Linked DNA regions of Tenggerimyces flavus. Each later gene encodes a partner of the first gene's protein in a complex. Links are inferred from orthologs where the notes say so. Each region holds a gene or a part of one and is shown on either strand. Other genes may lie near its edges. The genes, in order: secY and secA.

Region 1 (10,161 bases):
GTGTGTTCGCAATGCGCCGCGTACGCGCCGTCGGAAGTCACCACAGTCCAGTCGTCGTCCAGCACGTCCGTCTCCGCCGAACCGAGGCAGATCATCGGCTCGACCGCGACCACCAACCCGGGCACCAGCTTCGCACCACGGCGGCCCTTCCCCGTGTTCGGAACGTCCGGCGCCTGGTGCATCTCGGTGCCGATCCCGTGCCCCACATAGTCCTCGACCACGCTGTACGCCCCGGAAGCCGCGACCGTCGACGAGACGGCCTGGGTGATGTCACCAATCCGGTGACCCTCCACCACGGCCGCGAGCCCAGCCCACAAGGCCGACTCACACGCAGCGGCCAGGGCAACCAAAGAGGCGTCGACAGCACCCACGGGCACCGTGATGGCCGCGTCGCCGTGCCAGCCGTCGACGATCGCGCCGCAGTCGATCGAGATCAGGTCCCCGGCGCGCAGCACCCGCGGGCCAGGGATCCCGTGCACCACCTCGTCGTTCACCGACGTACAGATCGACGCGGGAAACCCCTGATAGCCAAGGAACGAAGGCAAAGCCCCCGACGAACGGATGTGCGCCTCCGCCAGAGCGTCCAGCTCCAACGTCGTCACCCCAGGCGCAACGGACGAACGCAGCAACGAAAGCGTCGAGGCCACGACCAGCCCAGCAGCACGCATGGAGCGCACCTGGGCAGGCGTCTTGTACTGGATCTTGCGATCGAAGAACACCAACGAACCCAGCTCAGCCGGTCTGGTGCAGAGCGGCGAGCACCCGCTGGGTGACGTCCTCGACCTCGCCCATGCCGTTCACGAGCACCAACAGCCCGCGCTGGGCGTAGATGTCGAGCAACGGCTCAGTCTGCTCGGAGTACACCTCGAGCCGGCGCCGGATCACGTGCTCGGCGTCGTCGGACCGGCCGTCGGACTCCGCCCGGCCGGTGAGCCGCTTGACCAGCTCGTCCTGGTCGACGTGCAGGACGAGTACCCGGTCCAGCGTGGTGCCCTCGTCGGCGAGGATCTTGTCCAGAGCCTCGACCTGGGCGACCGTCCGCGGGTATCCGTCCAGCAGGAAGCCCTCGGTCAGCTCGTCCAGCCGAGCCCGGACCATGCCGTTGGTGATCTCGTCCGGCACGTACTCGCCGGCGTCGAGGTAGCGCTTGGCCTCGCGGCCGAGCATCGTGCCCGCCTCGACGTTCTTGCGGAAGATGTCCCCGGTGGAGATCGAGGGCACACTCAGTCCGTCGGCGACAGCCTTGGCCTGAGTGCCCTTCCCTGCACCCGGCGGCCCCATGATGAGGAGCCGCATCAACGCAGGAACCCTTCGTAGTGCCGTTGCTGCAGCTGGCTCTCGATCTGCTTCACGGTGTCCAGACCGACACCCACCATGATCAGGATCGACGTGCCACCGAACGGGAAGTTCTGGTTGGCGTCGATCAGCACCAGCGCGATCAGCGGGATCAGCGACACCAGGCCCAGGTAGGTCGCGCCCGGGGCGGTGATGCGGGAGAGCACGTACTGCAGGTAGTCCTCGGTCGGCTTGCCGGCCCGGATGCCCGGGATGAAGCCGCCGTACTTCTTCATGTTGTCGGCGACGTCCTTCGGGTTGAACGTGATGCCCACGTAGAAGTACGTGAACGCCACGATCAGCAGGAAGTACCCGACCATGTAGAGCGGGTGGTCGCCGCGGGTGATGTTGTCGCTGATCCAGGTCGCCCAGCCCGCGGTGGGGTTGAACTGCGCCGCCAGCACCGGCAGATAGAGCAACGAGGAGGCGAAGATCACCGGGATGACGCCGGCCTGGTTGACCTTCAGCGGGATGTACGTGGAGCTGCCGCCCATCGCGCGCCGGCCGACCATGCGCTTGGCGTACTGCACCGGGACCCGGCGCTGCGCCTGCTCGACGAAGATGACCGCCGCCATGATCACGAGGCCGATGGCGAGGGTGATGATGAACGTCCCCCAGCCCTTCTGCACCCGGATCTGCCAGAGCGCGGACGGGAACGACGCCACGATCGAGGTGAAGATCAGGATCGACATGCCGTTGCCGACACCGCGGTCGGTGATGAGCTCGCCGAACCACATGATCACTGCCGTACCAGCCGTGATCGTGATCACCATCGTGATGATGGTGAACAGGCCCTCGTCGGGGATCAGGTCCTCGTTGCAGCCCTGGAACAGCTGGCCGGGCGTACGGGCCAGCGCCACGATCGTGGTGGCCTGCAGGATCGCGAGGCCGATCGTGAGGTACCGGGTGTACTGGGTGATCTTCTGGGTGCCGGAGTGGCCCTCCTTCTTGAGGGCCTCCAAGCGCGGGATCACCACGGTCAGCAGCTGGATGATGATGCTCGCCGTGATGTACGGCATGATTGTCAGCGCGAAGACCGACAGCTGGAGCAACGCTCCGCCGGAGAACAGGTTGAGCATCCCGTAGACCGAGTTGCCCTGTTGCAGTGCCGGCTGCAGACACCGCTGGACAGCCTCGGAGTCAACGCCAGGCGTAGGAAGTACCGAGCCGACCCGGAACAGCGCGATGATGAACAGCGTGAAGAGCAGCTTCTTCCGCAGGTCCGGCGTCTTGAACGCGTTGACGAACGCGGTGAGCACCAAAGCCTCCTGCGTGCCGCCGTTGCTGGCGGGTCGTCGGTGAACAGAGAATGTCGTAGTCCGGCGAATCCCGACTCAGCTGCTGCGGCGTCCCCGGCGTACCCAGGGACTTTAACGCACCAGCTTGCGGTCTGACGCCGGAAGGGCGGCCCGGATGGCCGGGCACGCCCTCCCGTTCAGTTTTACAGCTTGGTGACCGAGCCGCCAGCCGCCTCGATCTTCTCGGTTGCGCTCTTGGAGAACGCGTGCGCGCTGACCTGCAGCGCGACGCCGATCTCGCCGTAGCCGAGAACCTTCACCGGGGCGGTGTCACGTACGGCGCCCTTGGCGATCAGGTCGGCGACAGTGACCTCGCCGCCCTGGGGGAAGAGCGAGTTCAGCTTGTCCAGGTTGACGACCTGGAACTCGACGCGGAACGGGTTCTTGAACCCCTTCAGCTTCGGGATCCGCATGTGCAACGGCATCTGGCCACCCTCGAAAGCGGCGGGGATGTTGTTGCGCGCCTTGGAGCCCTTCGTACCGCGGCCAGCGGTCTTGCCGCCGTGGCCGCCCTCACCGCGTCCGACCCGCCGCTTCGCCTTCTTGGCGCCGGGGGCGGGGCGCAGGTGATGGACCTTGAGCGGCGTGCCGCCCGAGGTCTCTTCACGTGCTTCAACGGTCTTCGTGTCTGCCATCGTCAGTCGACCTCCTCGACCGCGACGAGGTGGGACACCGTCGCGATCATTCCCCTGATCTCGGGGCGGTCCTCCTTGACCACTACGTCGTGCAGGCGCTTGAGCCCGAGCGAACGCAGGGTGTCCCGCTGGTTCTGCTTACAACCGATCTGTGAACGCACCTGGCGCACCTTGAGCCGGGTCGACATCACGTACTCACTCCTGCTCGGGCCCGCAGCAGCGCCGCCGGAGCGACGTGCTCGACGGGCAGTCCACGGCGCAGAGCGACCTGCTCGGGCGACTCCAGAGCCCGCAGAGCCGTCTCGGTGGCGTGCACGATGTTGATCGCGTTCGACGAGCCGAGCGACTTGCTCAGAACGTCGTGGATGCCGGCACACTCCAGGACCGCGCGCACCGGGCCGCCGGCGATGACGCCGGTACCAGGCGAGGCGGGACGCAGCATGACGACGCCCGCGGCCTTCTCGCCCTGCACGGGGTGCGGGATCGTGCCCTGGATGCGCGGCACCTTGAAGAAATGCTTCTTGGCCTCTTCGACACCCTTGGCGATCGCCGCGGGCACCTCCTTGGCCTTGCCGTAGCCGACACCGACGGTGCCGTCGCCGTCACCGACGACGACCAGAGCGGTGAAGCTGAACCGGCGGCCGCCCTTGACGACCTTGGCGACGCGGTTGATGGAGACGACGCGCTCGATGAACGCGGTCTTCTCCGCGACGGACCCGCCCCGACGATCGTCCCGGCGGTCCCGGCGCTCACCAGTGCCGCTGCCGCGGCGTTGTTGCGGTGGCATATGGGGTTACCTCTCCTTTATCGATGCGTCAGAAATCGAGTCCGCCCTCGCGGGCGGCATCGGCGAGCGCCGCGAGGCGCCCGGTGTACTTGTTCCCGGCCCGGTCGAAGACGACCGCGTCGATCCCGGCCGCCTTGGCCCGCTCGGCGACGAGCTGACCGACCCGCGTGGACTGGGCGGTCTTGGCGTCGGACGAAGCGCGGAGCTCCGCCTCCATCGTGGAGGCCGAGACGAGCGTACGACCGGCGACGTCGTCGACCACCTGGGCGAAGACGTGACGGGCGGAACGGGTGACGACGAGGCGCGGGCGCTCGGCCGTACCGAACAGCTTCTTGCGGACCCGAAGCTGACGACGCAGCCGGGACCGAGTCTTGGTGTTCGTCGACCTGTGAGTCGCGAGACTGGTGGCCATCTCTACTTACCAGCCTTTCCGACCTTGCGGCGGATGTGCTCGCCCGCGTAGCGGATGCCCTTGCCCTTGTACGGCTCGGGCTTGCGAAGCTTGCGGATGTTGGCAGCGGTCTCGCCGACCAGCTGCTTGTCGATCCCCGACACGGAGAACTTGGTCGCCGTCTCGACCGCGAACGTGATGCCCTCGGGGGCGTCGACCGTGATCGAGTGGCTGTAGCCGAGTGAGAACTCGAGCTGCGTCGGTCCCTTGGGGACGACGCGGTAACCGACGCCGACGATCTCGAGCTTGCGCTCGTAGCCCTCGGTCACGCCCGTCACCATGTTGGAGACCAGCGTGCGGCTGAGCCCGTGCAGTTCCTTGCTCTTGCGCTCCTCGTCGGGCCGCTTGACCTCGAGGGTGCCGTTGTCGGCGACCACCTTGATCGGCTCGGCCACGACGTGCGACAGCGTGCCCTTCGGTCCCTTGACCGTGACAGCCTGGCCGTCGATCTTGACGTCGACACCGGACGGCACGGGAATGGGGAGCTTGCCAATACGCGACATGTGAGTACGTCCTCCTCCCGTTCCGTCACCAGACGTAAGCGACGACTTCGCCGCCTACGCCACGCTTGCCAGCTTGCTTGTCGGTCAGCAGACCCTGCGACGTCGAGATGATCGCCACCCCGAGTCCGCCCAGAACCTTCGGCAGCCCCGTCGACTTCGCGTACACCCGCAGCCCCGGCTTCGAGATCCGCCGGATACCGGCGATCGACCGCTCCCGGTTCGGGCCGAAGCGCAGCTCGAGAACGAGGCTCTTGCCCGCCGCTCCCGGCGCCGGCTCCTCGACGCGCCAGCCCGCGATGTAGCCCTCCTGCTGGAGGATCTCCGCGACGCCTGCCTTCAGCTTGCTGAACGGCATCACAGTGGCGTCGTGGTACGCCTGGTTGGCGTTACGCAGACGGGTCAACATGTCTGCGATCGGATCGGTCATGCTCATGTGTGAGGCTGCCTTCCCGCCGCGGTTTCCCACCTGGGGTGGGACCTTCGGCGTGTTAAAAGGTGTCGGTTACCAAGAGCTCTTGGTGATGCCGGGGAGCTCGCCGCGGTGTGCCATCTCGCGCAGGCAGATTCGGCACAGGCCGAACTTGCGGTACACCGCACGAGGGCGGCCACACCGCTGGCAGCGCGTATAGCCACGCACGTTGAACTTCGGCTTCGCCTTGGCCTTGATGACAAGGGCGGTCTTCGCCACGTCAGGTCTCTCCTTCGATACCCGGGACTACCGGGGCTCCGCGAAGGGGAACCCGAGCTGCCGAAGCAACTCACGCCCCTCCTCGTCGTTCTTGGCACTCGTCACGACCGTGATGTCCATGCCGCGGGACCGGTCGATCCTGTCCGGGTCGATCTCGTGGAACATGACCTGCTCGGTGAGACCGAACGTGTAGTTGCCACGGCCGTCGAACTGCTTCGGCGACAGGCCGCGGAAGTCGCGGATACGGGGCAGTGCGAGCGACACCAGCCGGTCGAGGAACTCCCACATCCGGTCGCCGCGCAGCGTCACGTGCGCGCCGATCGGCATGCCCTCGCGAAGCTTGAACTGCGCGATGGACTTGCGGGCCTTCGTCACCGACGGCTTCTGACCGGTGATGCCGGTGAGGTCCTTCACCGCGCCGTCGATCAGCTTGGAGTCGCGAGCGGCCTCGCCCACGCCCATGTTGACCACGACCTTGGTGAGACCGGGCACCTGCATCGGGTTCGCGAACCCGAACTTCTCACGCAGGGCGGGAATGATCTCCTCGCGGTACCGGGTCTTGAACCGCGGCGGCGCGGTGCGAGTTTCAGGCTGCGCGTCGGTGGTAGCCGTCATCAGATCTCCTCGCCGGTCTTCGTCGCGATGCGCACATTGCGATAACCGGTGTACGTGGTGCCGTCCGCGCGCGTCTTCTCGACCTCACGGCGCTCGTAGCCGACGCGGGTCGGCACCTTCTTGCCTTCGACCTCGACCAGCAAGGTGACGTTCGAGACCGGAATCGAGGCCTCCTGCGTCACGATGCCGCCGGTCGTACCCTGACGACCGCTGGCCTGGACGACCTTGGTGTGCCGCTTGACGCGGTTGGCGCCTTCGACGAACACGCGAGAGCGTGTCGTGTCGACGCTGATCACCTTGCCTTCGACGCCGCGGTCCCGGCCTGCGAGGACCCGGACGACGTCGCCCTTCTTGATGTGCAGGGACTTCACCCGTGCCATGCTCACAACACCTCCGGGGCGAGCGAGATGATCCGCATGAACCGCTTCTCGCGCAGCTCGCGTCCGACGGGTCCGAAGATGCGGGTGCCACGGGGCTCGTTGTCGTTGCCGCGCAGCAACACCGCGGCGTTCTCATCGAACTTGATGTACGAGCCATCCGGGCGGCGGCGTTCCTTCACCGTGCGGACGATGACCGCCTTGACGACCTCGCCCTTCTTCACGTTGCCGCCGGGGATCGCGTCCTTGACGGTCGCGACGATGACGTCTCCGATTCCCGCGTAGCGCCGGCCAGAGCCACCGAGCACGCGGATGCAGAGAATCTCCTTCGCACCCGTGTTGTCGGCGACCTTGAGTCGCGACTCCTGCTGGATCACCTTAGTTCTCCCATGTCCAACGACCTGCTCAGCAAGTGAGCGGATCGGCAGTCGTTACTTGGCCTTCTCGAGGATCTCGACGATGCGCCAACGCTTGGTGGCGGACAGCGGACGGGTCTCCATCAGGAGCACCCGGTCGCCGACACCGCACTCGTTGGCCTCGTCGTGCGCCTTGAGTCGGTGAGTACGCCGCATGACCTTGCCGTAGAGGGCGTGCTTCACACGGTCCTCGACTACGACGACAACGGTCTTGTCCATCTTGTCGCTCACCACGAGGCCCTCACGGGTCTTGCGGAAGCCACGCTTGTCGGTGTCCGCCACAGCGGTCGCCGTCGTTACTTCTTCGTTAGCGCTCATGCGGCACCCTCCGTCGTCTCAGCGGTCGGCGCGGTCGTGATGCCGAGCTCGCGCTCGCGCATCACCGTGTAGATCCGCGCGATCTCCCGGCGGACGATCTTGAGCCGGCCGTGGCTCTCGAGCTGGCCGGTCGCCGCCTGGAAGCGGAGGTTGAACAGCTCCTCCTTGGCTTCCTTCAGCTTGTCGACGAGCTCGAGCTCCTCGAGGTTGCGGAGCTCGGTGGCCTTCGAAACCGTTGCCATCACAAGTCACCCGCCTCTCTCTTCACGAACCTGCACTTCATAGGAAGTTTGTGGATCGCGCGCCGCAAAGCTTCGCGGGCGATCCCCTCCGGCACGCCGGAGAGCTCGAACATCACGCGGCCAGCCTTCACGTTCGCGATCCACCACTCGGGCGAACCCTTACCGGAACCCATCCGGGTCTCGGCCGGCTTCTTGGTCAGCGGGCGGTCGGGGAAGATGTTGATCCACACCTTTCCGCCACGCTTGATGTGCCGGGTCATCGCGATACGCGCGGACTCGATCTGCCGGTTGGTGACGAAGTGGCCTTCCAGTGCCTGGATGCCGTAGTCACCGAACGCCAGCGTCGTACCGCCCTTGGCCATGCCGCCACGCTTGGGCGTGTGCTGCTTGCGGTGCTTGAACCGCCGCGGGATCAGCACGCGTCAGCCCTCCTGTCCTGCGCTCGGGGCCTCGGTTGCCGCCGGAGCCGGAGCCTGTGCCTGGGGCTGCTGAGCGCCGGCGTTGTCGCCACCGCCGCGCTGACCACCCTGGCCACCACCCTGACCGCCCTGACCGCCGCGACCACCGCGGTCGCCACCACGGCCACCGCCGCCGCCACCACGGCCGCCGCGACCACCGCGGTCGCCACGGTCACGGTCGCCGCCGCTCGGACGGCGCTGCGCGTTGGCGCGGGCCTCGGCCTGCAGCTTCTCGCGCTCGGCCCGGGACACCGGAACCTCGCCCTTGTAGATCCAGACCTTCACGCCGACGCGGCCGAAGGTCGTACGGGCCTCGTAGAAGCCGTAGTCGATGTCGGCACGCAGCGTGTGCAGCGGCACCCGACCCTCGCGGTAGAACTCCGAGCGCGACATCTCCGCGCCACCGAGTCGTCCCGAGCACTGGATCCGGATACCGAGCGCGCCGGCCTTCTGGGCGCTCTGCATGCCCTTACGCATGGCGCGGCGGAACGCGACCCGACTCGCCAGCTGCTCGGCCACGGCCTGAGCGACGAGCTGCGCGTCGACCTCGGGGTTCTTCACCTCGAGGATGTTCAGCTGCACCTGCTTCTCGGTGAGCTTCTCCAGGTCCGCGCGGATACGGTCGGCCTCCGCACCACGGCGGCCGATGACGATGCCCGGACGCGCGGTGTGGATGTCGACGCGGACCCGGTCCCGGGTGCGCTCGATCTCGACCTTGGAGATGCCGGCCCGCTCCATGCCCTTGGTGAGCAGGCGGCGGATCGACACGTCCTCGCCGACGTAGTCCTTGTAGAGCTTGTCGGCGTACCAACGGCTCTTGTGGTCGGTCGTGATACCCAGCCGGAACCCGTGCGGGTTGACCTTCTGTCCCACTACCGGGCCCTCCTGTTCGCTTGCGCCTTCTTGGCCGGTGCCTTCTTGGCGGTCTTCTTGGCCGCCTTGGTGTCGGCCTCAGGCTCCTCGACCGGCTCCACGATCACGGTGATGTGGCAACCACGCTTGTGGATCGGGGTGACCCGACCCTGCGCGCGAGGACGCCAGCGCTTGAGCGTCCCGCCCTCGTCGACGAACGCGATGGCCACGCGGAGCGCGCCCGCGTCGAGCTGGAGGTTGTGCTCGGCGTTGGCCACCGCACTCTCCAGCACCTTGCGTACGGGCTCACTCGCGGCCTGCGGCGCGAACCGCAGGATCGCGACCGCATCCTCGGTCGGCAGACCTCGAATGAGGTCGACGACCCGACGGGCCTTGGTCGGCGACACACGTACGTGCCGCGCGACCGCCCGTGCCTGGACGGGGGCTTCCATGACGTCACTCCCAGTTGTCGCGGTCACCGGCGCCGGCTCCTACGGTCGTCCTTCTCGTGACCGCGGAAGGTCCGAGTCGGGGCGAACTCGCCGAGCTTGTGGCCGACCATCGCCTCGGTCACGAAGACCGGAACGTGCTTGCGACCGTCGTGCACCGCGATCGTGTGGCCCAGCATGGCCGGCACGATCATCGAGCGTCGGGACCAGGTCTTGATGACCTGCTTGGTCCCCTTGTCGTTCTGGACCACCACCTTTTTGATCAGGTGGCCGTCCACGAAGGGGCCCTTCTTGAGGCTACGTGGCATCTTTCAAGGCTCCTTAGCGGTGCTTACCAGAGCGGCGGCGACGAATGATGAGCCGATCACTGGGCTTCGACTTGCGGGTGCGGACCTCGGGCTTGCCCCACGGCGACACCGGGTGCCGACCACCGGACGACTTGCCCTCACCGCCACCGAGCGGGTGGTCGACGGGGTTCATCGCCACACCACGCACGGACGGGCGCTTGCCCTTCCAGCGGTTCCGGCCGGCCTTGCCGATCGAGATGTTGCTCTGCTCGGCGTTGCCGACCTCACCGACGGTCGCGCGGCACCGTACGTCGACCATGCGCTGCTCGCCTGAGGGCATCCGCAGCGTGGCCATCGAGCCCTCGCGCGCCTGCAGCTGCACCGACGCACCGGCGGACCGGGCGATCTTGGCGCCACCGCCGGGCCGCATCTCGATCGCGTGGATCGTGG
Region 2 (10,688 bases), 380 kb from region 1 along the record:
CCTCACTGCCCGGCGCCGCCGTCAGCGCGCCCAGCCCGACGATCCCGGTGATCGCGTCGAGCGGCACCAGCGCCTCGGCCCGGTGGTCCTCGGTGACGAGCAACCAGTCCGTACCCACGCCGGCGATCCGGCCGGCGACCTTGCCGCCGAGCGTGTGCACCGTGACCGGGTGCCCGAACGCCGGCCGCAGCCGATCGACGAGCCGGAACGTGGCGATCTCACGACGAGTCCGGTCGGCGACTTCGGCCGACTGTTCTGCCGCCTCGAGCTCTTCCAGCTGGGCATCGAGGTCGGCGAAGAGGTTCTCCCAACGCACGCGCCCACGCTAGCGGCCCTGCCTCGGCGACCCTCGCTCGCCAGGCAAACACAAGCAAACGTAGGTAAACGCAGGTATCCGGGCCTGAAGGCAGCCAGCTCGACGCTCGTCGAGGCCAATTCCAGGGCTTGAACCGGTTCGCGGCCCGGATGCGTGTGGGCGGAGGATGGGTAACCGAAGAGTTGGGCATTTCGGACAGTGAGCCGTGAAATTCCTGGTCAGAGGTGGGATCCGTTGACATCACGCACGCGTCAGAGACCAGTACCGAAGGCATCCCGCTTGACATCCAAGCTACTGACGGGATATCAATGCAAACGAACGCAAACGAAGGGTTCGGAGGCCAAGTGATGAGGATGGTGCGGAAGATCCTCTCCCCGATCGGGGTGCTTGCCGCCTTTGTGCTGGGCGGGTGGGGCCTGCGCTGGCTCACTCGCGGCACGATCGAGGCGGTCGTGTCCGGCCCGCTCACGTTCGACGCGCTGCTGATCGCGATGGTGTCGGTGCTCGCGTGGGCCTGCTTCGTCTGGCTCGCGTTCGGCACGCTGCTGATGGCGCTGTCGGTGATCCCGGGCGCGGTGGGTGCCGCGTGCGGTGCGCTCGCCGAGAAGATCACGCCCGCGGTCTACCGCCGCGCGGCGCGGGTCGCGCTCGGTATCGCGGTCACGGCCGGTCCCGTTCTCGGCGGCATCCTGCCGGCGCAGGCGGCGACCACCGACCACCTCAACCAGACCGCGGTCACCAGCACGATGCCCAACCTCGACCGTCCCGGCACCACCCTCCCCGGTGGTTTCGAGCTTCCCAACCTGGACCGTGTCGGCGGTGCCGACGCCGCGGACCAGATCTCGATGCCGGACCGGCCGTTGTCGAGCACCCCCGGGCTGCCCACGGCGGACCGCCCGAACACGAACGACCCGGTGACGCGGGCGCCGACCCGCGACGTGAGCGATGTGCAGGAGCACGTCGTGAAGCGCGGCGACACGCTGTGGGACATCGCCAAGGCAACGCTGCCCGACGGCGCGAGCGGCGCCGAGATCACCCGCGAGTGGCACCGGTGGTACGACGCCAACCGCCAGGTGATCGGCGAAGATCCCGACCTGATCCTCCCCGGTCAGCTCCTCAAGGCCCCGCCGGGCCAGGCCGGATCGTCCTGACCTGCGACCTGCCCTGATCCCGTTCGACATCTCGACGACTCTCGGGGGAACACCATGACCGCCAACGCAACGCTGACCGGCACGAACGTTCGTCGCCTGCCGCGTCGAGTCCCCGTACCGGTGGCCGAGCCGCCCTACGACGACGAGCGCGGCTACGGCTCCCACGACCAGCCGGCGACCCAGGGGACGCTGGCACTCGACCTCCGGACCAGCTCGCCGGCCCCGGAGATCATCGAGCCGAGGCACCTCACCGTCGTCCGTACGTCTCGGCGCCGCCGGGACGAGGAGGACGGCGAGGACAAGTTCTTCGCGCGCCAGCCGACCGCGCGGGAGGCGCTGCCGCACCCGAAGCCGTGGTGCGGGCGCTTCGTCCAGGCACTGGTCGAGGTGCTGGCGGGCGACCGCCCGGCGACCCAGCTGGCGCGGTGGACGAACGACGAGGTGTTCGCCGACGTGGTGAGCCGGGTCAGCGCCCTCGGGCTGTCGACGACCGCCGCGGTACGCACGGGTCTCGGCCGGGCCGTGGTCCGCTCGGTGCACGTGTCCGAGCCCCGCGACGGCGTCGCGGAGTCCGCGGTGCACATCAAGCACGGCGGCCGCTCCCGCGCGGTTGCGGTGCGGATGGAGGGCCTCGACGGCCGCTGGCAGTGCACGGCCCTGGTGCTGGGCTGAGGGGTTGAAGTTGATGGATTTCCGGATCTCGCGGTTGAGCTGAGCCGTCTCGCGGTGAGGTACGGAAACTTGGAGGGGCTCGCGTCCCGAGGGGCGACGCGGGCCCCTCTGCCATGGGAGGAGGGTGATGTCGACGCCGAGGTTCCTGAAGCTCGAGGACGTCGCCGAGATCCTCAACGTGTCCGTCAGCCAGGTGAAGGCCCTCGTGCGACGACACGACCTCCGCGCGGTGCGCATCCCCGACAAGGGCATCTACCGGGTGGAGGTCACTGAGCTCGAGGCCTTCATCGCCCGCCTCTACGCCGAAGAGGCCAGACAAGCCGACCAAGCCAACGCGGACTCCCCCAACCACGTCACCTGACCCCGCACCTGGCAAGGGGGGTCGCCTCCACCCACAGCCAATCCGACTTCACCTACGGGGCCGGGGTTCTTCAACGTGGCAACGGCGTTCCCCACCCCGTTTCGGTGGGTGAAGTCGCCTCGAGCTGTGGACCAGGCAAGGCGAAGGGCGCCTCCGTTCCCTGGCTGGGGAGTGGAGGCGCCCTTCGCGTAGACGGTGGCGCGGTTAGTTCATCCGGGCGCGGGTCTTCGGGTCGCCGTGGCAGCGCTTGTACTTGCGGCCCGAGCCACACGGGCAGGCGGCGTTGCGTGGCGTCCCCGCGTAGTCCAGGTCCGCTCCGCTGCCGTCACCCTGAGCGGCACCGCCAGAGCGGCGCTCGTTGCGCTGCTCGACGCCACCCTCGCCGTCCACCGTGGGCGCCGTGTACGACAGCCGCGTCGGCTGCTGCGGCGCCGTCAGGCCCCGGGCCACCACCCGCGGCTGCTCGGCGCCGTGCCCATGCCCGTGTCCGTGCCCATGTCCATGCCCGTTCGGGGTGTCGGACAGCTCGTCGACGATCTCGTCGGACTCGTCCGACTCCGCCACCTGCACGTCGAGGTTGAACAGGTACCCGACCGACTCTTCCTTGATCGCGTCCATCATCGCCATGAACAGGTCGTAGCCCTCGCGCTGGTACTCCACCAGCGGGTCGCGCTGCGCCATCGCGCGCAGGCCAATGCCCTCGCGGAGGTAGTCCATCTCGTACAGGTGCTCGCGCCACTTCCGGTCGAGCACAGACAAGATCACGCGCCGTTCCAGCTCGCGCAGCACCTCCGCGCCCAGCTCGGCCTCGCGCCGCTCGTACGCCGCCTGCGCGTCCTCCTGCAGCCGCGTCGTCAAGAACTCCGTCGTGACTCCACGCGAGCCGCCGGCGTCCTCCTCGACCTCCGCGATCGTCACCCCCATCGGGTATACCTGCTTGAGGTCGGTCCACAGCTGCTCGAGGTCCCAGTCCTCGACGTACCCGTTCTCCGTCGCGCCCACCACGTACCCGGCGATCGCGTCGTCGATCATCGGCCGCACCTGGTCGTGTACGTCCGCACCCTCGAGAACGCTCCGGCGCTCGTCGTAGATCACGTGCCGCTGCCGGTTCATGACGTCGTCGTACTTCAGGACGTCCTTGCGGATCTCGAAGTTCATCGACTCGACCTGAGCCTGCGCCGACGCGATCGAGTTCGTCACCCGCTTGTTCTCGATCGGTACGTCGTCCGGAATCTTCAAGCTGGTAAGGACCCAGTCCACCCAGTCCGACTTGAACCGGCGCATCAGATCGTCCTCGAGCGACAGGTAGAACCGGCTCTCGCCCGGGTCACCCTGCCGGCCGGAACGACCGCGCAGCTGGTTGTCGATCCGCCGCGACTCGTGCCGCTCGGTGCCGAGAACGTAGAGCCCGCCGACCGCGGTCACCTCGTCGTGCTCGGCCGCCACCTGGCGCTTGTGCCGGGCCAGCGTGTCGGCCCACGACTTCTCGTACTCCTCCGGCGTCTCGACCGGGTCGATGCCCGCGTCGCGCAGCTCGGTGTCGGCGAGGAACTCGTGGTTGCCGCCGAGCATGATGTCGGTCCCGCGGCCGGCCATGTTCGTCGCGACCGTCACCGCACCCTTGCGCCCCGCCTGCGCGATGATCGCCGCCTCACGCGCGTGCTGCTTCGCGTTCAGGACCTCGTGCGGTACGCCGCGCCGCTTCAGCTGCGTCGACAGCAGCTCGGACTGCTCGACGCTGACCGTGCCGATCAGCACCGGCTGCCCGACCGCGTGCCGCTCGGTGATGTCCTCGACGACCGCGTTGAACTTCGCGTCCCGCGTCCGGTAGACGAGGTCGGCCTGGTCCTTGCGGACCATCGGCTTGTTCGTGGGGATCGGAACGACGCCCAGCCCGTAGATCTTCTGGAACTCCGCGGCCTCGGTCATCGCCGTACCGGTCATGCCGGACAGCTTCTTGTAGAGGCGGAAGAAGTTCTGCAGCGTGATCGTGGCGAGCGTCTGGTTCTCGTCCTTGATCGGGGCGCCTTCCTTGGCCTCGATGGCCTGGTGCAGACCCTCGTTGTAGCGGCGGCCGTGCAGCATGCGGCCGGTGTGCTCGTCGACGATCAGCACCTCGCCGTCGATGACGACGTAGTCCTTGTCGCGCTTGAACAGTTCCTTGGCGCGCAGCGCGTTGCTCAGGAACTGGACGAGCGGGGTGTTCGCCGACTCGTACAGGTTGTCGATGCCGAGGTAGTCCTCGACCTTCTCGATGCCCGGCTCGAGGATGCCGACGGTGCGCTTCTTGATGTCGACCTCGTAGTCGGCCTCGGCGCGCAGCCGCTGAACGAGCTTCGCGAACTCCTCGTACCACTTCGAGCTCTGCTCCGCCGGACCCGAGATGATCAACGGCGTCCGCGCCTCGTCGACGAGGATCGAGTCGACCTCGTCCACGACCGCGAAGTGGTGCCCGCGCTGGACACAGTCCTCGATCGTCCAGGCCATGTTGTCGCGCAGGTAGTCGAAGCCGAACTCGTTGTTCGTGCCGTACGTGATGTCGCACGCGTACGCCTGCCTGCGCTCCGCGGGCGTCATCTGGGAGAGGATCACGCCGACGGTGAGGCCGAGGAAGTGGTGCACCCGGCCCATCAGCTCGCCCTGGTACTTCGCCAGGTAGTCGTTGACCGTGATCACGTGCACGCCGTCGCCGGGGAGCGCGTTGAGGTACGCCGCGAGGGTCGAGACCAGTGTCTTGCCCTCGCCGGTCTTCATCTCCGCGATGTTGCCGAGGTGAAGCGCCGCGCCACCCTGGATCTGGACGTCGTAGTGCCGCTGCCCGAGGGTACGCTTGGCGGCCTCCCGGACGGTCGCGAACGCCTCCGGCAGGAGGTCGTCCAGCGTTTCCTCATCAGCGAGGCGCTTGCGGAACTCGTCGGTCATCCCCCGCAGTTCGTCGTCGCTCATCTGGACGAAGTCGTCTTCGATGGCGTTGACCTGAACGGCGATGGCCTGGAGCTTTTTGAGGATCTTTCCCTCTCCAGCACGCAGGAGTCTGTCGAACAAGGCAGGCACGGAGTCTCGGCTCCTTCAACAAGTCGCGTTCTTGGTCATGACACAGCGTTACGGCAGCAACGCACAGTCGACGCCCAGGTCGACCTAGCTGTCATGGTAGGCGACGAGCGGGAGAGAGCCCCAGTTCCCCATGCTCGGCAGGCCTCCGCGAAAGCAGATTTGGAGCAAACCCGCGTCTCGCCTGTGGTCATCGCCAGGCCGTTTGCGTATGTTCACCGCGCTCTCCGTCTGGCGTGGCTTCCGCACGAGTCTTTCCGGACGGCAGCAACGCACAGTCGACGCCCAGGTCGACCTAGCTGTCATGGTAGGCGACGAGCGGGAGAGAGCCCCAGTTCCCCATGGAAGGACTCGCACGGACGCTCCGCCAGACCAGGAGCGCGGTGAACATCCGCAAACGGCCCGGCGATGACAACAGGCGAGACGCGGGTTGCTCCAAGATCTGCTTTGCCGGACGGTACCGGTGTCCGCCAGGATGCGTCCGCATGGAACCCGTCACCCTCAACGCCGGCGACGTCATCCTCCGGATACACAGCCCGGGAGACATCGACGGCATCGTCGACCAGTGCACCGATCCCGAGACCGCGCGGTGGACGACCGTGCCGCAGCCGTACGAGCGGTCCGACGGCGAGAGCTTCGTGCAGTCGCACGTACCGATCGGGTGGCGGGACGACACGGCCTACGAGTTCGCCATCGCCGACGCCAAGACCGACGAGTTCCTGGGCTCGGTCGGACTCCGGCCGGACGGCCCGGGCGGGGCCGAGCTGGGCTTCGGCCTGCGCCGCGCCGCACGCGGGCGCGGCGTGACGCTCACCGCCGCGGAGGCGCTGCTGGACTGGGGCTTCGCGCCCGACGGGCTGGGGCTCGAGGTCGTCCACTGGCGCGCGCACATCGGCAACTGGGCGTCGCGGCGGGTCGCGTGGCGGCTCGGGTTCCGGATGGAGGGCGCCGTCCGCGGGCTGCTGGTGTCGCGGGGCAAGCGGTACGACGGCTGGGTCGGCACGCTCCGTTCGACGGATCGGCGGGCTCCGTTGCGCGCCTGGTACGACGTGCCGGTGCTGACCGGCGAGCGCTGCGTGCTGCGGCCGTTCGCCGAGACCGACGTCGCGGCGGTCGTCGAGGGCTGCACGGATCCGCAGACCCGGCACTGGCTCAGCGCGCTGCCCGATCCGTATACGCCCGAGGACGCGCTCGGCTACATCCAGAGCCGAGCCGAGGAGCACGCGAGCGGCCGCGGCATCTACTGGGCGGCGGCGGATCCGGAGACAGGCCAGTGCCTCGGCTCGTTCGGACTGATGGCCATGGACGAGCTGGGCGGGGGCGCCGAGGTCGGCTACTGGATGCACCCGTCCGCCCGCGGGCGCGGCGTCGCGACCGACGCGGTCCGGCTGCTGGTCCGGCACGCGACGATCGACCTGGAGGACGGCGGCCTGGGGCTGCGGCGGCTGACGTTGCGTACGGCGAGCGGGAACGCCGCGTCGCAGCGGGTCGCGGCGAAGGCGGGCTTCGAACGGACGGGCGTCGAGCGCGCGGCGGAGAAGCTTGGCGACGGGACGTTCGACGACCTGGTTGGCTGGGATCAGCTGCTCGATCCCGGAGCGTGACCGGCGACTACGCTCCGCTCGATGACTTCTCGTCGGATCGACCGTCGTACCTGGCATGACTGACGACGTGACGGCCGCGGTCCAGGCCGGCGACGAGGCGGCATTCGGGCGCCTGGTGGGCAAGCATCAGCGCGAGCTGCAGGTGCACTCCTACCGGATGCTCGGCTCGTTCGAGGAGTCCCAGGACCTCACCCAGGAGACGTTCCTGCGCGCGTGGACGGGGCGGGCGACGTACCGCGGCGACGCCCCGGTCCGCGCGTGGCTGTACAAGATCGCGACGAACGCGTGTCTGGACTTCCTCGCGAAGCACCCACGGCCTCGGCTGACCGCGCCCGAGGGGTCGCCGCCCGTCTCGGTGCCGTGGTTGCAGCCGTACCCGGACGAGCTGCTGGAGAACCTCGCCGCCCCGGACGACACCCCGGACGCCATGGTCGTGGCGAAGGAGACGATCGAGCTCGCGTTCCTCACCGCGATCCAGCACCTGCGGCCCAAGGAACGCGCGGTGCTCATCCTCCGCGACGTCCTCGGCTGGCCGGCGAAGAACGCGGCCGCGACGCTCGACACGACGGTCGCGGCGGTCAACAGCGCGCTCCAACGCGCCCGGCTGACGATGCGTACCCAGCTGCCCGAACGGCGCGCCGACTGGTTGGCCGATCCGTCGGCTGAGGACCTCGCGGTGCTGCGTCGGTTCATGACCGCCTTGGAACGGGTCGACGAGCACGCATTGGCGACGTTGCTCGCCGAGGACGCGATCGTCGGGCACCAGGGCCACGCGGGCGGCAACCTCGAGGCGGTGCCGGTCTGGTACTCCGGCCGGCAGACGATCGTCGAGGGTTGGGAGCCCATCCTGCGTGGACCGCATGCGCAGGAGTTCCGGCTGATGGAGACGCGGGCGAACCGGCAGCTCGCACTCGGGGCCTACATCCGCCCGGCCGGGAGCTCCGGCCCGTTCCTGCCGTTCGTGGTGGAGCTCGTGCGGATCTCGGGCGGCGAGCTGGTGGAGCTGATGGCGTACGGGCCGGAGCTCTTCGACGCATTCGGGCTGCCTAGAGAGCTTTCCTGAGCGGCTTGGCGAGGTCTCCGCGGCCGTTGACCTCGATTCGATCGAGACCGAGCCAAGTGGCCATCGCCTGGAGCTCCTGGGCCAGCTCCTCCGGCGTGTGCGGCGGCGCGTACGTCTCGGCGAACGCCGACTGCACCTTCAGCGCGCCAGCGACGCGGTCCGCCTTGAGGTCGACGCGGGCGACGATGCGGTCGCCGAGGACGAACGGGAGCACGTAGTAGCCGTGCACGCGCTTCGGCTTGGGCACGTAGATCTCGAGGCGGTAGCGGAAGTCGAAGATCTTCTCGCCTCTGGTGCGTTCGAACACGAGTGGGTCGAACGGGCCGACGAGCGCCTTCGCGTTGACCCGTCTCGGGCGCTTCGCATCCTTGTGCAGGTAGGCGGGGCGCTTCCAGCCGTCGATCGTGACGGGTTGGAGGTCGCCCTCCTCGACGAGTTCCTGAACGGCTTGCGCGGTCTCGGCGACGCTGAGCCGGAAGTAGTCGCGCAGGCATTGTTGCGTGGAGACGCCATGCGCCTTGGCGGCGATGCGTACGAGCTCGCGATGCGACTCCTCGACAGTGGGCGTCGGGGTGGCGATGACCTGCGGTGGGAGGACGCGCTCGGGGAGGTCGTACCGCCGTTCGAACGCCGAGTTCCGCCCAGCGCTGGTGATCTGGCCGGAGAAGAACAGCCACTCGAGCGCGACCTTGACGTCGCTCCAGTTCCACCCCCAGTTGTCCTTGCTCCGCGGGGCATCGTGCTCGACCTCGCGAGCGGTGAGTGGGCCGTTCTCCCTTACCTCGTTGAGAATCTTGTCGACGAACCCAGGATCGCGCTCCGCCAGCCGCCGCATGCTGCCCCAAGCATCCTGAGCGGCGCGGGTCATGCGGAAGCGGAGGTAGGGCTGGGTCTCGACGGGGACGTAGGAGGCCTCGTGCGCCCAGTACTCGAACAGCCGCCGCGGCTTCTTGCCGGCAGCGTTGGCGAGCAGGTCGATCGGGTAGTTGCCGAGCCGGCTCCACAGCGGAAGGAAATGGGCGCGGGTGAGCACGTTGACCGAGTCGATCTGGATGAGACCAATCCGCCCGAGCACCCGGGCGAGAGCCCGCGCATCCGGCCGCCCCTTCGGCCGCGGATCGGCGAACCCCTGAGCGGCCAGCACGATACGTCGCGCCTCAGCCGTAGTGAGCGTATCCACAGCTCAGATGCTGCCAGAAGCCACCGACAATCCCCGAACACTGGTGTCGCCAGAGCGCGAACGAGCAGGTCAGAGGCGCAATCGACTTCTGTCCGTGGATCGTCGTACTCTTCACGTCGTGATCACGACACGACAGGACGGGTACGAGATCGACACCGACCCCGGCCGATTCGACATCGCGAAGGTGCATAACTGGCTCTCCACTGATGCCTTCTGGGCGCTAGGCCGCAGCCGCGACGTGGTCGAACGATCGATCCAGGCTTCGCTCAACTTCGGCATCTACGCGAGCGACGGAACGCAGGTCGCCTACGCCCGCGTCGTCACCGATCTCACCACCTTCGCGTGGCTGTGCGACGTCTATGTCGACCGCGCCCACCGCGGAAAGGGTCTCGGCACCTGGCTCGCCGCCACCGTGCGCGACCACCTCGCCCCGTACGAACTCAAGCGGATCATCCTGTCCACCCTCGACGCGCACGAGGTCTACAAGAAGGTCGGCTTCGTGCCGTTCCCCGACCCAGAGAAGCTCATGATCCTCGCGTGACCGGTCAGGTGATCTCGAGCAGGTTCTCGCGCACCGCGTAAAGCACAGCTTCCATCCGGGAGTGGAGCTGCAGCTTCTCCAGGATGTTCCGCACATGGTTCTTCACCGTGTTCTCCGAGATCACCAACCGCCGCGCGATCTCGCGGTTGTTCAACCCCTGGGCCACCAACCGCAGGACCTCGAGCTCGCGGTCGGTCAACCGCGGCGAAGGGATCTCAGCGGCGGCGGACCGGCGGGACATCTCCTTGAACTCGTCCAGCAGCTTCGCCGCCATCGAAGGACTGATCAGCGACTGACCCTCAGCAACCACCCGCACCGCATGCGACACGTCGTCGATCGACGAATCCTTCAGCAAGTACCCGGACGCCCCGGCCTTCACGGCCTCGTACAGGTCAGCTTCCTCGTCCGACATCGTCAGCATGATGATCTTGATCGTCGGCGCGACCTCTTTGATCGCGCGGCAGGCCTCGATGCCGTCCGCTTGGGGCATGCGGACGTCCAGCAGCACGACGTCCGGCAGCACCTCGCTGACGAGCGTCGTGCCCGCGCGGCCGTCCGATGCTTCGCCTACGACGCTGATGTCGTCTTCCTGCTCCAGCAGCAGGCGCAGCCCACGACGGAACAGCTCGTGGTCGTCGACGACCACGACGCGCAACGGATCGGGGGCAGCGGGTTCGGGGTGCTCCCCCGGCTGGGCCTCGGTCACGCCCGCATGATGTCACGGACGGACCCGCCGCGACCCCGGTTTG

The links.
Region 2: the proteins of secY (region 1) and secA are in contact, whole or in part, in a crystal structure (PDB 3DIN), measured with the Thermotoga maritima proteins. The link is inferred for Tenggerimyces flavus from one-to-one orthologs. Residues at the interface, in WP_004081795.1 of Thermotoga maritima: Glu108, Gly109, Glu110, Glu111, Ala236, Glu237, Arg238, Arg239, Ile240, Thr241, Ile242, Gln243, Tyr244, Ala245, Arg246, Arg247, Val248, Thr249, Gly250, Arg251, Arg252, Val253, Tyr254, Gly256, Ala257, Ser258, Thr259, Tyr260, Leu261, Pro262; in WP_004082002.1 of Thermotoga maritima: Glu261, Ala262, Arg263, Lys300, Ala301, Arg302, Thr303, Ile304, Ile305, Leu323, Tyr324, Asp325, Pro326, Val329, Ser330, Tyr333, Ile336, Lys340, Phe345, Val349, Glu363, Phe364, Tyr374, Ser375, Gly376, Gly377, Glu393, Ile395, Thr482, Ser483.

Annotation. Positions count from the first base shown.
Region 1 is NZ_JAFBCM010000001.1:2,659,032-2,669,192, reverse strand. What follows is about bases 446-3,367. They hold secY (preprotein translocase subunit SecY), read right to left. Parts: upstream 2,595-3,367; coding sequence 1,296-2,594; downstream 446-1,295. Other genes in these bases: rpmD (50S ribosomal protein L30), read right to left, coding at 3,271-3,367; rplO (50S ribosomal protein L15), read right to left, coding at 2,777-3,268; JOD67_RS12535 (adenylate kinase), read right to left, coding at 733-1,296; map (type I methionyl aminopeptidase), read right to left, coding at 446-668. Outside these bases: more of map, read right to left, coding at 1-445; more of rpmD, read right to left, coding at 3,368-3,456; rpsE (30S ribosomal protein S5), read right to left, coding at 3,456-4,055; rplR (50S ribosomal protein L18), read right to left, coding at 4,084-4,467; rplF (50S ribosomal protein L6), read right to left, coding at 4,470-5,009; rpsH (30S ribosomal protein S8), read right to left, coding at 5,035-5,442; JOD67_RS12495 (type Z 30S ribosomal protein S14), read right to left, coding at 5,512-5,697; rplE (50S ribosomal protein L5), read right to left, coding at 5,725-6,312; rplX (50S ribosomal protein L24), read right to left, coding at 6,312-6,692; rplN (50S ribosomal protein L14), read right to left, coding at 6,695-7,066; rpsQ (30S ribosomal protein S17), read right to left, coding at 7,121-7,423; rpmC (50S ribosomal protein L29), read right to left, coding at 7,420-7,665; rplP (50S ribosomal protein L16), read right to left, coding at 7,665-8,084; rpsC (30S ribosomal protein S3), read right to left, coding at 8,088-8,996; rplV (50S ribosomal protein L22), read right to left, coding at 8,996-9,427; rpsS (30S ribosomal protein S19), read right to left, coding at 9,451-9,732; rplB (50S ribosomal protein L2), read right to left, coding at 9,746-10,161. UniProt on the Escherichia coli protein: The central subunit of the protein translocation channel SecYEG. Consists of two halves formed by TMs 1-5 and 6-10.
Region 2 is NZ_JAFBCM010000001.1:3,042,894-3,053,581, reverse strand. The notes cover bases 2,505-5,953. They hold secA (preprotein translocase subunit SecA), read right to left. Parts: upstream 5,555-5,953; coding sequence 2,705-5,554; downstream 2,505-2,704. In the rest of the region: JOD67_RS14315 (hypothetical protein), read right to left, coding at 1-316; JOD67_RS14310 (LysM peptidoglycan-binding domain-containing protein), read left to right, coding at 664-1,467; JOD67_RS14305 (Rv3235 family protein), read left to right, coding at 1,522-2,139; JOD67_RS14300 (helix-turn-helix domain-containing protein), read left to right, coding at 2,267-2,500; JOD67_RS14290 (GNAT family N-acetyltransferase), read left to right, coding at 6,037-7,155; JOD67_RS14285 (RNA polymerase subunit sigma-70), read left to right, coding at 7,211-8,218; JOD67_RS14280 (winged helix-turn-helix domain-containing protein), read right to left, coding at 8,202-9,398; JOD67_RS14275 (GNAT family N-acetyltransferase), read left to right, coding at 9,517-9,939; JOD67_RS14270 (response regulator), read right to left, coding at 9,944-10,645. UniProt on the Escherichia coli protein: Required for protein export, interacts with the SecYEG preprotein conducting channel.